2 regions of the Hyphomonas sp. UBA4505 genome follow, and region 2 is predicted to be linked to the other one. Evidence: predicted binding sites of a transcription regulator. Region 2 holds the regulator's gene; the other holds the start of a gene.
The links. The regulator HrcA, encoded in region 2, represses chaperone genes, less so after heat shock. The targets are predictions, from matches to a motif close to GTTAGCANTCNNCNNNGNNGANTGCTAAC.
Positions count from the first base shown of each region.

Region 1: a site for HrcA is predicted at 2,573-2,601, ahead of groES (co-chaperone GroES). Genes of this name have one in related genera too.

Region 1 covers NZ_DGMZ01000003.1:293,580-298,958, forward strand. The annotation lists gene B3527_RS03025 (RDD family protein) at 1-318, shown strand, start outside; gene B3527_RS03030 (DUF3137 domain-containing protein) at 323-1,468, opposite strand; gene B3527_RS03035 (GGDEF domain-containing protein) at 1,516-2,268, opposite strand; gene groES (co-chaperone GroES) at 2,673-2,963, shown strand; gene groL (chaperonin GroEL) at 3,018-4,667, shown strand; gene B3527_RS03050 (acyl-CoA synthetase) at 4,821-5,379, shown strand, end outside.
Region 2 covers NZ_DGMZ01000012.1:1,308,332-1,313,710, reverse strand. The annotation lists gene rph (ribonuclease PH) at 1-257, opposite strand, end outside; gene B3527_RS15675 (formate--tetrahydrofolate ligase) at 347-2,017, shown strand; gene hrcA (heat-inducible transcriptional repressor HrcA) at 2,083-3,174, shown strand; gene B3527_RS15665 (nucleotide exchange factor GrpE) at 3,171-3,785, shown strand; gene B3527_RS15660 (SMP-30/gluconolactonase/LRE family protein) at 3,786-4,622, opposite strand; gene B3527_RS15655 (DUF2061 domain-containing protein) at 4,700-4,912, opposite strand; gene dnaK (molecular chaperone DnaK) at 5,217-5,379, shown strand, end outside.

The DNA.
Region 1 (5,379 bases), on a different contig from region 2:
AACCCCAAAACCAAGCTGATGGGCGATATCTCATCGACGACCCGAGCCACTACGCATGAGCGATTTGCCTTCACACCCCAACAAGCCGAAGCCTATGGCATTCATGAATTGCACGTATTGGAAGATGTCCTTCGCCAGTCAACGCAAGATGTAAAGGCGCAGGTCGCGCTTCGCATTCGGCAAAAGATTGGATGGCAAGCCCAGCCGGGTGAAACCGATATCGCCTTTCTGGAAGCCTATTATGCAACCCTTCGAAGGCGGCTCGAACAACGCATGATTTTGGGCGAACGGAAAACCGACAAGTTCGACGTGCGCTGACTATCTACAAACGCCCCTGCACCCAATCCCGGGTCAGGAAGCCGTCGATCAGGTCACACACGAGACCCAACTCAACCAGCGCAGACGCATAGCGACGTGGATCCACCAAGGTTTTGAAGATCGAACCTGCTTCGAACTGATCCTCCGCTTCCAGCGCCAGAGTCATGTGACCATCTTCGAACACACCGCGAAGCTTGCCCCCGGAAAAGTGCCGCTCCAATGCGATCAGGCGCTCCATACTGTCTGGGGACAACAACGCCCGGGCCTCCACCTGGTCTGTCGAATAGACGGTAAAAGCTTCCTCGAGTTCGCGGGAAATCAGATCCACTTTCTTCAGGTCACCCGAATACCTGCCCCGCTTCCACCATCCAGACCGCGCGATCACGGTTCGACCAAGAAAGCGCTCTGGGTATTCGACATGAACCAGAATGCCCTGAAATACGGTCTTGCTATTCTTGCCACCGGTTTCAAGTTTGGCTTCAACCAATGCAAAGCGAGTCCCCGCACGCTCACCCGAAATCAGATCTTCGAATTTGAGACGCGAGTGACCCGGTAGCAATTTGACAGTTTTCAGTATTTCAAAAGCTGGCGTCGGCGCGTCAGGACCGTTCGTGGAACTCATGTTGATCGCGCCTAACGGCGTATTCACTGTCGAGTTCATCTTGCCAGAATAGGCCGCATTCAACTCCTTCGCCCGAGAAGCCAGCGTCTTCAAATCGACAATACCGGACAGGTCTGGATGCAATGTGTCATAGGTGAAGCCAAACGGTTCACAGGCAGCTGAAAGGATCAACTGCTTGGTCTGCGACTTCATTGTAAAAACCTTGACCCAGGCGGTCGCCGACACAATCGCGCCTGACACCAAGACCAGAAATATGAGTCCGGGTGAGATGATATCAACACTCACGAGCGTAGAGATCATCAACAGAATTGTGATGAAGATCGGGATGCCAGCACCGATAATTGAACGCGTTATCGCTGCACGTATTGTGGCTTTCCGACTCTCTTCCCGCCGGGACAGTTCGGGCTCAAGTACATCCGACCAAACACGCTCAGCCTTAGCAAACTCTGTACGACGACCCGATAACGCCGCGAGGGATGGCGCGCGCGTCAAAGCGTCGTTCAACCTGTTTGGACTAATGTCTGACATACTGAGTCCCCCTCAGGTATCAGGCTTAGGGACCCGACAATTTGGGATCAAGCCGCGAGCGTAAGTTCCTTGACGGCCGTGACGCAATTGCGCCCCTTGGCCTTGGACTCGTAAAGCGCGCCGTCCGCCTGTTCGAGCATGTCGTCGAAATCCGAGTTGGGCGGTAACATAGCCAGGCCGAAACTCGCAGTGACACTCACGGGTTGTCCGTCCACGATGACGACATGGTCTTCAATGGAAGAACGAAGACGGTCACAGACGCTGAGCGCCTTCTCCATATCGACATTGCTGAGCAGGACAACAAACTCTTCACCGCCCCAGCGCCCAAGTCGGTCGAATGGACCGCGAAGTTCAGAATATGCGACCGCCGCGATTTCTCGCAGCACACGGTCGCCCGCTGCATGACCATGCTGGTCGTTTACCGCCTTGAAATAGTCGATGTCGAACAACGCCACCGCCGATGTCATCTCCGTCCGGCTCATGCGCGCGAGTTCTTCACAGGCAAATTGTTTGAAGAACTTGCGGTTTAGCAGTCCCGTCAGTGCGTCAGTAGAGGCCATATCTTCCAGCGTGCGCTGGTAAATTCTCATTCTGTACTCGTGTTGGGCAGCAATTGCGGCCGTCGGAACGGCCACACAGGACGCAATGAAAAGGTTCGCGACAATGAAATTCTGGGGATCAGACGGGAACCCCATTGAATAGACAATGACGGAAAAGGTGAAGCATAGGCAAAGCGCCGTAATCGCCACAAAAGCGAAAAAGGTCAGCGATTCGACCACATCTTCGAATTTACCCTGCACGTCCCGACTCCCGGTTGCTGTAGCGGTTGTGACATAGGAAGTATATTTTACCGTCAATCGATTGAGGAATTTTAACGCCTGACCATTCATCTTTTGGAAACAAGCAGACAAGCCGGTCGCTACGCCTTGACGTTGCGCCAATGCTCACCCAATCAGGCATGGGACTGGCTGAATTTTTATTGTTAGCGCTCCGAAGCCGTCGTTCCCGAGCCGTCCAACAGCCTTTCTCGCGTTCTGAAATTACAAAAAATTTCGCAATGGCGCGGTTGACGCTGTGGTTCGCAGCTCTTAACTCCGCAGCATCGTTAGCAGTCGTGCCGGGTGAGTGCTAAAGCCCCCTGACATTTGCTTGCTGACGACCGTTTTCAATTGAACTCGTCAAAGAGACAAGAGGGCTAAATCCAATGAAACTTCGTCCCCTGCACGACCGTGTCGTCGTGCGCCGCGTCAAGGAAGAAGAGAAAACCAAGGGCGGGATCATCATTCCCGACACCGCAAAGGAAAAGCCGCAGGAAGGCGAAATCGTCGCCGTCGGCGCTGGTGCGATTGGTGACGACAACGAGCGTGTCGCGCTCGACGTCAAAGCTGGTGATCGCGTGCTCTTCGGTAAATGGTCCGGCACGGAAGTGACCGTCGATGGCGAAGAACTGCTCATCATGAAAGAGAGCGACATCATGGGTGTCCTGGAGGGCTAAGCCCCCACACTTTCGCTTTCCATCAGACAGAATTCTCAACAGAGGTAATCCACAATGTCAGCCAAACACGTAGTTTTCGGCGCAGAAGCTCGCGAACGGATGCTGAAAGGCGTCGATACGCTTGCCAACGCCGTTAAAGTCACGCTCGGTCCAAAAGGCCGTAACGTCGTCATCGAGAAATCCTTCGGCGCTCCGCGCACCACGAAGGACGGCGTCACCGTCGCAAAAGAGATCGAGCTTGAAGACAAGCTGGAAAACATGGGCGCACAAATGCTGCGCGAAGTGGCTTCCAAGGCCAACGACGTTGCCGGTGACGGCACCACGACCGCAACGGTTCTCGCCCAAGCCATCGTTCGCGAAGGCCTGAAGCGCGTTGCTGCCGGCATGAACCCAATGGACCTGAAGCGCGGCATCGACAAGGCATCCGCCGAAGTCGTTAAAGACCTCGCTCATCATTCCAAGAAGGTGAAGTCGAACGAAGAGATTGCCCAGGTCGGCACGATCTCTGCAAACGGCGACACCGAAGTTGGCGCAATGATCGCCGAAGCCATGGCGAAAGTCGGCAATGAAGGCGTCATCACGGTTGAAGAAGCCAAGTCGCTCGAAACCGAACTCGATGTTGTCGAAGGCATGCAGTTCGATCGTGGCTACCTGTCGCCTTACTTCATCACCAATCCGGACAAGATGATCGCGGAACTCGAAGATCCGTTCATTCTGCTGCACGAGAGCAAGTTGTCTTCCCTGCAGCCAATGCTGCCGATCCTCGAAAACGTTGTTCAGAGCCAGAAGCCGCTCCTGATCATCGCTGAAGATGTCGACGGTGAAGCACTGGCCACCCTCGTGGTCAACAAGCTGCGCGGCGGCCTGAAGATCGCTGCTGTGAAAGCTCCAGGTTTCGGCGACCGCCGCAAAGCCATGTTGCAGGACATCGCTGTCCTTACCGGCGGCCAGGTCATTTCCGAAGATCTCGGCATCAAGCTCGAGAACGTCTCCATGGACATGCTCGGCACCGCGAAGAAAGTCGCCATCACAAAAGATGACACGACCATCGTGGACGGCGCTGGCGCCAAGAAAGACCTCGAAGCTCGCGTGTCGCAGATCCGCAAGCAGATCGAAGACACGTCTTCCGACTACGACAAGGAGAAGCTGCAGGAGCGTCTCGCGAAACTGGCTGGCGGCGTAGCTGTCATCAAGGTTGGCGGTGCCACTGAAGTGGAAGTGAAAGAGCGCAAGGATCGCGTCGATGACGCCCTGAACGCCACGCGTGCCGCTGTGGAAGAAGGTATCGTCCCTGGTGGTGGTACGGCGCTTCTCGCTGCTGCAAGCAATATCGACGTCAAAGGTCTGAATGCTGACGAACAGGCCGGTATCGACATCGTGCGCAAGGCTCTGGAAGCTCCGGTTCGCCAGATTGCTGAAAACGCCGGCGTCGAAGGCTCGGTCGTTGTCGACCAGATCCGTCGCGGCAAGGGCAAGGGCTTCGGCTTCAACGCCCAGACCGAAGAATATGGTGACCTCGTCGCCATGGGCGTGATCGACCCGGTGAAAGTTGTGCGCTCTGCTCTGCAGAACGCTGCATCGGTTGCTGGCCTGTTGATCACGACGGAAGCGTCCATCGCTGAAGCCCCAAAGAAGGAAGGTGCCGGCGGCGGCATGCCTGACATGGGTGGCGGCATGGGCGGAATGGGTGGCATGGGCTTCTAAGCCCGGCCCTCAAAGCCAAATTGTCAGAGGCAGCACTTCGGTGCTGCCTCTTTTTTTGGGCGAAATGATCCTTCCGACGCACTCGATTCCAGCTTCTCTACCGCTGCGGCAACCGCTTAGAGTTGCCAAAAACACAAACGGGAGAGAAACAAAGTGGCATCTGCTTCGGATATGAATTTCGGTGACATGCTTGATGCTGTGGGCGAGATGCTTGGTCCGGAAGACCTGGCTCTGGCCCACGGGACACGGCGGACATACTGGCCAGACTTCACGGCTCGATCAAACCGGCTTGCGCGGAATTTACGCGAGATGGGGATCGAAACAGGCGACAAAGCTGGCTTCTATCTACGTAACCAGCCTGAATATACTGAAGCGCTCGCCGCTTGTTTCAAAGGTCGTTTCACGCATGTGAACGTCAACTATCGCTATCTCGCCGACGAACTCTTCTACATTTTTGATAACTCGGACGCTGCGGTTGTGTTCTTTGATGCACAATTTACTGATCAGGTTGAACTGGTCCGCGGTCGCTTGCCCAAGCTGACGGCCTGGGTCCAGATTGGCGGCGGAGACGTGCCTGACTGGGCGGTAGACTATGACTGTCTCGCCGCCGACGGTGACCCGTCTCCGCTCGGCATCGACCGATCACCAGAAGATTTGTTTTTCCTCTACACCGGCGGAACCACCGGAATGCCCAAAGGCGTGATGTGGTCAC
Region 2 (5,379 bases):
TTGCCGGAGGCTGCTTCCCGCCGACCGCGTGTATGTGTTGCGCGCGGCAACATGCCATACTCAGCGGTGACCCAGCCCTTGCCCTGCCCTTTCATCCAAGGCGGGACGTTCTTTTCCCAACTGGCGGTGCACAGGACATGCGTGTTGCCGAACTTGGCGAGGCATGAGCCTTCAGCATAGCGCGTGACATTGGTCTCCAGCGTCACGTCGCGAAGCTGGTCAAAAGCGCGTCCGGATGGACGAATAAGCGTGCTCATTTTGAATTCCTCATTGCTGCCCTGCCTGATTGCGGGTTTTGACGCGCCTGTCTACACCGGGAGAGAGGTTCATAACCGCCGGGGGAATCATGCCGACAGATATCGAGATCGCCAGAAGCGCCAAGAAGCGCCCTATTCACGAATTGGCCGAAGCGCTCGAGATCGATCCAGAAAACATTATACCCTATGGCCATGACAAGGCGAAGATCGCAACCGGTCACCTGACGGCTATAAAATCAAAGCCCAATGGCAAGCTGATCCTGGTCACCGCGATCAACCCGACACCTGCTGGCGAAGGCAAGACCACAACCAGTGTCGGACTGACAGACGCAATGAACCGGATCGGCGAGCGCACCTTGCTCTGCCTCCGTGAACCTTCGCTCGGCCCCTGTTTCGGGATGAAGGGCGGAGCCACAGGCGGCGGCCAGGCGCAAGTGGTGCCGATGGAGGACATCAACCTCCACTTCACGGGTGACTTCCACGCGATCACCTCCGCCCACAATTTGCTGGCGGCCATGATCGACAATCACGTCCATTGGGGCGGGGACAGCGGCATCGATCCCACACGGATCACATGGCGCCGCGTCATGGACATGAATGACCGCAATCTGCGCAGTGTCGTAACGGGCCTCGGCGGCAGCCCGAATGGCACACCGATGGAAACCGGCTTCGACATCACTGTCGCATCCGAAATCATGGCAATCCTCTGCCTGGCAAAGGATGCCCACGACTTGCAAGCCCGGCTGGAGCGCATGGTGATCGGCTATCGCCGGGGGCGCGTGCCTGTCACGGCGAAAGACATGAATGCGGTCGGTGCCATGATGGTCCTTCTGAAGGACGCCATGCTGCCCAATCTGGTCCAGACCCTGGAGGGCAACCCAGCACTCATTCATGGCGGCCCGTTTGCCAATATTGCGCATGGCTGCAGCTCTGTGATCGCCACGCAAGCCGCACTCAAGATGGCAGATTTCGTCGTAACGGAAGCTGGCTTCGGAGCAGATCTCGGCGCGGAGAAGTTCTTCAATATCAAATGCCGCCAGGCTGGCCTCGCGCCCAGCGCTGCGGTGCTCGTCGCGACCGTTCGCGCGCTGAAGATGCATGGCGGCATCGCCAAGGAAGACGCCGGCACCGTCAGTTACGACTCGCTCGAAAAGGGCCTTGCCAATCTTGGCCGCCATATCGAGAACATGAAACAGTTCAACGTCCCGGTCGTCGTGGCAATCAACCGGTTTACCTCGGACACATCCGGTGAAATCGCCGCAATTGAAGCCTACTGTGCCCAACAGGACGTACCCGTCTCCGTCTGCACGCACTGGGCTGAAGGGGGGCATGGCGCCGAACATCTTGCGCACACAGTTGCCAATCTTGCGCGAAACGCACCGGCAGATTTCGAACCGCTCTATCCGGCGGAAATGCCTCTCTTTGACAAGATCGAAACCGTGGCCCGGCGCATCTATCGTGCCAGCCATGTCGAGACGACCCCTTCGGTACGCAACCAGCTGGAACGTTGGGAAAAGGCAGGCTTCGGCCATTTCCCTGTCTGTATGGCAAAGACGCCCTACAGTTTTTCAAGCGATGCCAAACTGATTGGCGCGCCCGAAGACCATGTTCTCAAGCTTCGTGACGTGCGCCTGTCTGCGGGTGCGGGGTTCGTCGTGGGAATCTGTGGTGACATTGTCACCATGCCGGGTCTTCCCCGCCAGCCTGCTGCGGAAAACATGCACCTCAACACCCTGGGTCAAATCGAAGGCCTTTCCTGATTGGTGCTCAGCAGGCGGGATGAAACCTGTTGAACGCAGCGCGGCACACGCCTAATCAATAAGGGATGATCCAGCCACTCGACACGCAATCCCTGTTGCAGCGCCTTGACCAGCGTTCACGCGACATTTTCCGTGAGATTGTCGAAGGCTATCTGACCACAGGCGAGCCTGTCGGCTCCCGCACCTTGTCGAAAAGCGGGATAGCCCTCTCTCCTGCCTCCATCCGCAATGTGATGGCGGATCTGACTGAACTCGGCCTGCTGGAATCGCCCCACATCTCTGCCGGACGCGCGCCGACCCATACCGGCCTGCGCCTGTTCGTCGACGGCTTTCTCGAAATCGGAGAGCCCAGCCGCGCCGACCGTATGGAGATTGATGACCGCCTCAAGTCGGCGGGCACCAATATCGAAGCGGTCATGGGCGAAGCCTCGAATATCCTGTCCGGCCTGACCGGCGGTGCAGGCCTGGTCACGTCCCCAACCCGCGACGCCGTGGTCAGGCATGCCGAATTCGTACCGCTCGGCGGACGCGAAGCGCTCTGCGTCATCGTCACAGAGGATGGCGATGTCGAGAACCGTATCGTTGAAGTACCCGAAGGGCTGCCGGCAACGACGCTGATCGAGGCGGGTAATTATCTCTCAACGCGCGTGCGCGGTCGCACCCTGACGGAAGTCGCCAGCGATATCCGTCAGGAATTGCGCTCGCATCGCGCCGCGCTGGATCAGGCCGCATCCTCGCTGGTGGAACAGGGACTGGCGCAATGGAGCGGTGATGCACCCGGACGGGGACGCTCCCTGATCGTGAGGGGCCGCGCCAATTTGCTCGAAGACGCACAGGCCGCAGAAGATCTCGACCGGGTACGCCAGCTGTTCAACGAGCTTGAACGCCAGCAAAGCTTGCTCGATATCCTCGACACAACCCGAGAAGCGGACGGTGTGCGGCTGTTCATTGGTGCGGAGAACCAGCTTTTCCCGCTATCGGGTTCAAGTGTGATTGTGGCTCCCTATATGGGAGGCGGAAAACAGGTTATTGGCGCACTGGGCGTGATCGGCCCCACCCGGCTGAACTATGCCCGCGTCATACCTATGGTCGATTATACGGCGAAAGTGGTCGGGGAACTCCTCTCCACACGCCGCAAAAAGGATACGCAAGGATGAGCGACGAAACCAAACCCGGCGAAACCGCTGAAATTGATTCCAATACTTCCAAGGCTGACCTCAAAGCGGCTGCGGACGATATCCTGAAGTCTGCGCCCAAGCAGGAAGACGCACCCGAAGCGCAAGCGGACGTGGATCCTGTGCAGCAACTTGAGATCGAGAAAGAAGAGCTGCGCGAGCAATTGCTGCGAACGCTGGCCGACCTCGACAATACGCGCAAGCGCGCCGAGCGTCAGGTGTCCGACGCGCGCGTCTACGCCATCGAGAAATTTGCCGGCGACCTGCTCAGCGTTTCGGATAACCTCTCCCGCGCCCTCGCCGCCCTGACCGATGAAGATCGCGCTGCCCTGTCAGAAGCTGGCCGGAACCTGTTCGAAGGCATCGAGATGACGGAGAAGGAGCTGCACACAGCCCTCGCCCGTCATGGCGTTACGGTGATTGCCGCCCTGCCCGGCGACACATTCGATCCGAACCTGCATCAGGCCGTCGCCAACATCCCGTCCGACCAGCCAAACGGCACCATCGCCTCCTGCTTCCAGCCCGGCTGGAAGATCGGCGAGCGCACCTTGCGCGCCGCCATGGTCGCCGTCAGCGCAGGCGCGGCGAACTGATCAACGCCCCACCTTCCACGTCGTAACGGTGTTCTGCCGCCAGTTCGGCACGATGACCGTATCGCCGATCACCGTCAGGTCATTCTGAGAGACCGGTTCATCAAACAGGGTGGCGACCGCGCCATCTTCGCCGACATAGTGGATCTGGCCGGGCCAGGACGAGACGAGATAGCCGCCGCCCGGCACGAGCCCGATCCCGTCGGCATTTTCCATGCCGGCGGCAATCTCGGTCAATTCGCCCTCTGCGGTCACGCTGAACAAGCTGCCGGTTGTCATGGTAGAGACCAGCATCCGGTCGCCATCGCCCAACAGGCCATTCACGCCCACCAGCCGCTCATCCTGCAGCCAAAGCTCAGCCGTACCGTCTGATATCCGGTAGATCGCCGCATCACCGGAATCCGACACATAGATCGCGCCGTTCCAGTCGGTCGCATCATTGAGAAATTTGGCGCCCTCAATGCGGACTGAGTCCAGTCGCTCGCCGTCTTCGACGTTGAACATCACCACGCTATCAATGTCGGCGGCATACAGAGTCCCGTCCAGCACGGCCATGCCCTTGGGCGCGTCCAGTTTCGCTGTCCAGTAACGCGTCGTGATACTGCCGTCGGATGCAAGATGAGAAATGTAGCCATTCCCATCTTTGTCAGTCCCCTCTCCGACCACGTTCGAAATGAAGTATCCGCCATCCGGCGCAGCAGCGACACCTTCTGGACTTTCAAAGCCTTCCGCAATCCAGGCCTGCTCAATGCTCGCGACAGAGAGCGCCTTGTTGACGGGCTCTGACGTGCAGGCCGCCAATAGACAGATGGAAAAGATTGGAACGAAGGTGCGGATCATCTGGAGCCTCCCCGGCTTCTGCTTTTTTGGCACTATGCCCAGCAGGATACCTAAACGTCCAGAAGTTCCGGGATAATTCAGCCCAGCGGCTCGGGCGCGGTGCGCCCACGGCCGGGCAGGCGCTCCCACAGGCGCTCATGAAACGTGTAGGCGAGGGTCTGCACGGCCGGTTCAATCATTCCGATGGCCAGCGCCGCATGCCAGTTACGCGTCAGGGCAAACGCCACGGCAATAGCGACCGTAAAGTGCATCAGGCTGTATGTGAGTGTCTTGATGAGTTGGCGCGGCATGATATTTCCTTTCACACCAACTGACATAGTGAGACTGAGAACCATTATCAAATAAATTGCTGTTGGGGTTGCTATAGGGCCGACCTATAGCAGCAATGCACCAAAATCCTGTACAGCTACGTATTGTTCCCCCCTTGAGACGCGCTAAACCCTTCCCATATCGCAAGACGAACCGGCGCACGGATCAAAACCGTTTCCGCCGCCTCATTTGAACCCTTGGAAAGAGCCACTGGCTGTCCGGGGCTGCTGAGCAGACCGCAACAGAACACGGCCCGTGGCGGCTTGATAAAAAGAGAGATGCAACATGAGCAAAATCATTGGTATTGACCTTGGAACCACCAACTCCTGCGTCGCCGTCATGGAAGGCGGACAGGCAAAGGTCATTGAAAACGCAGAAGGCCAGCGCACAACCCCGTCCGTTGTGGCCTTCACTGAAGGCGGCGAACGCCTGATCGGCATGCCGGCCC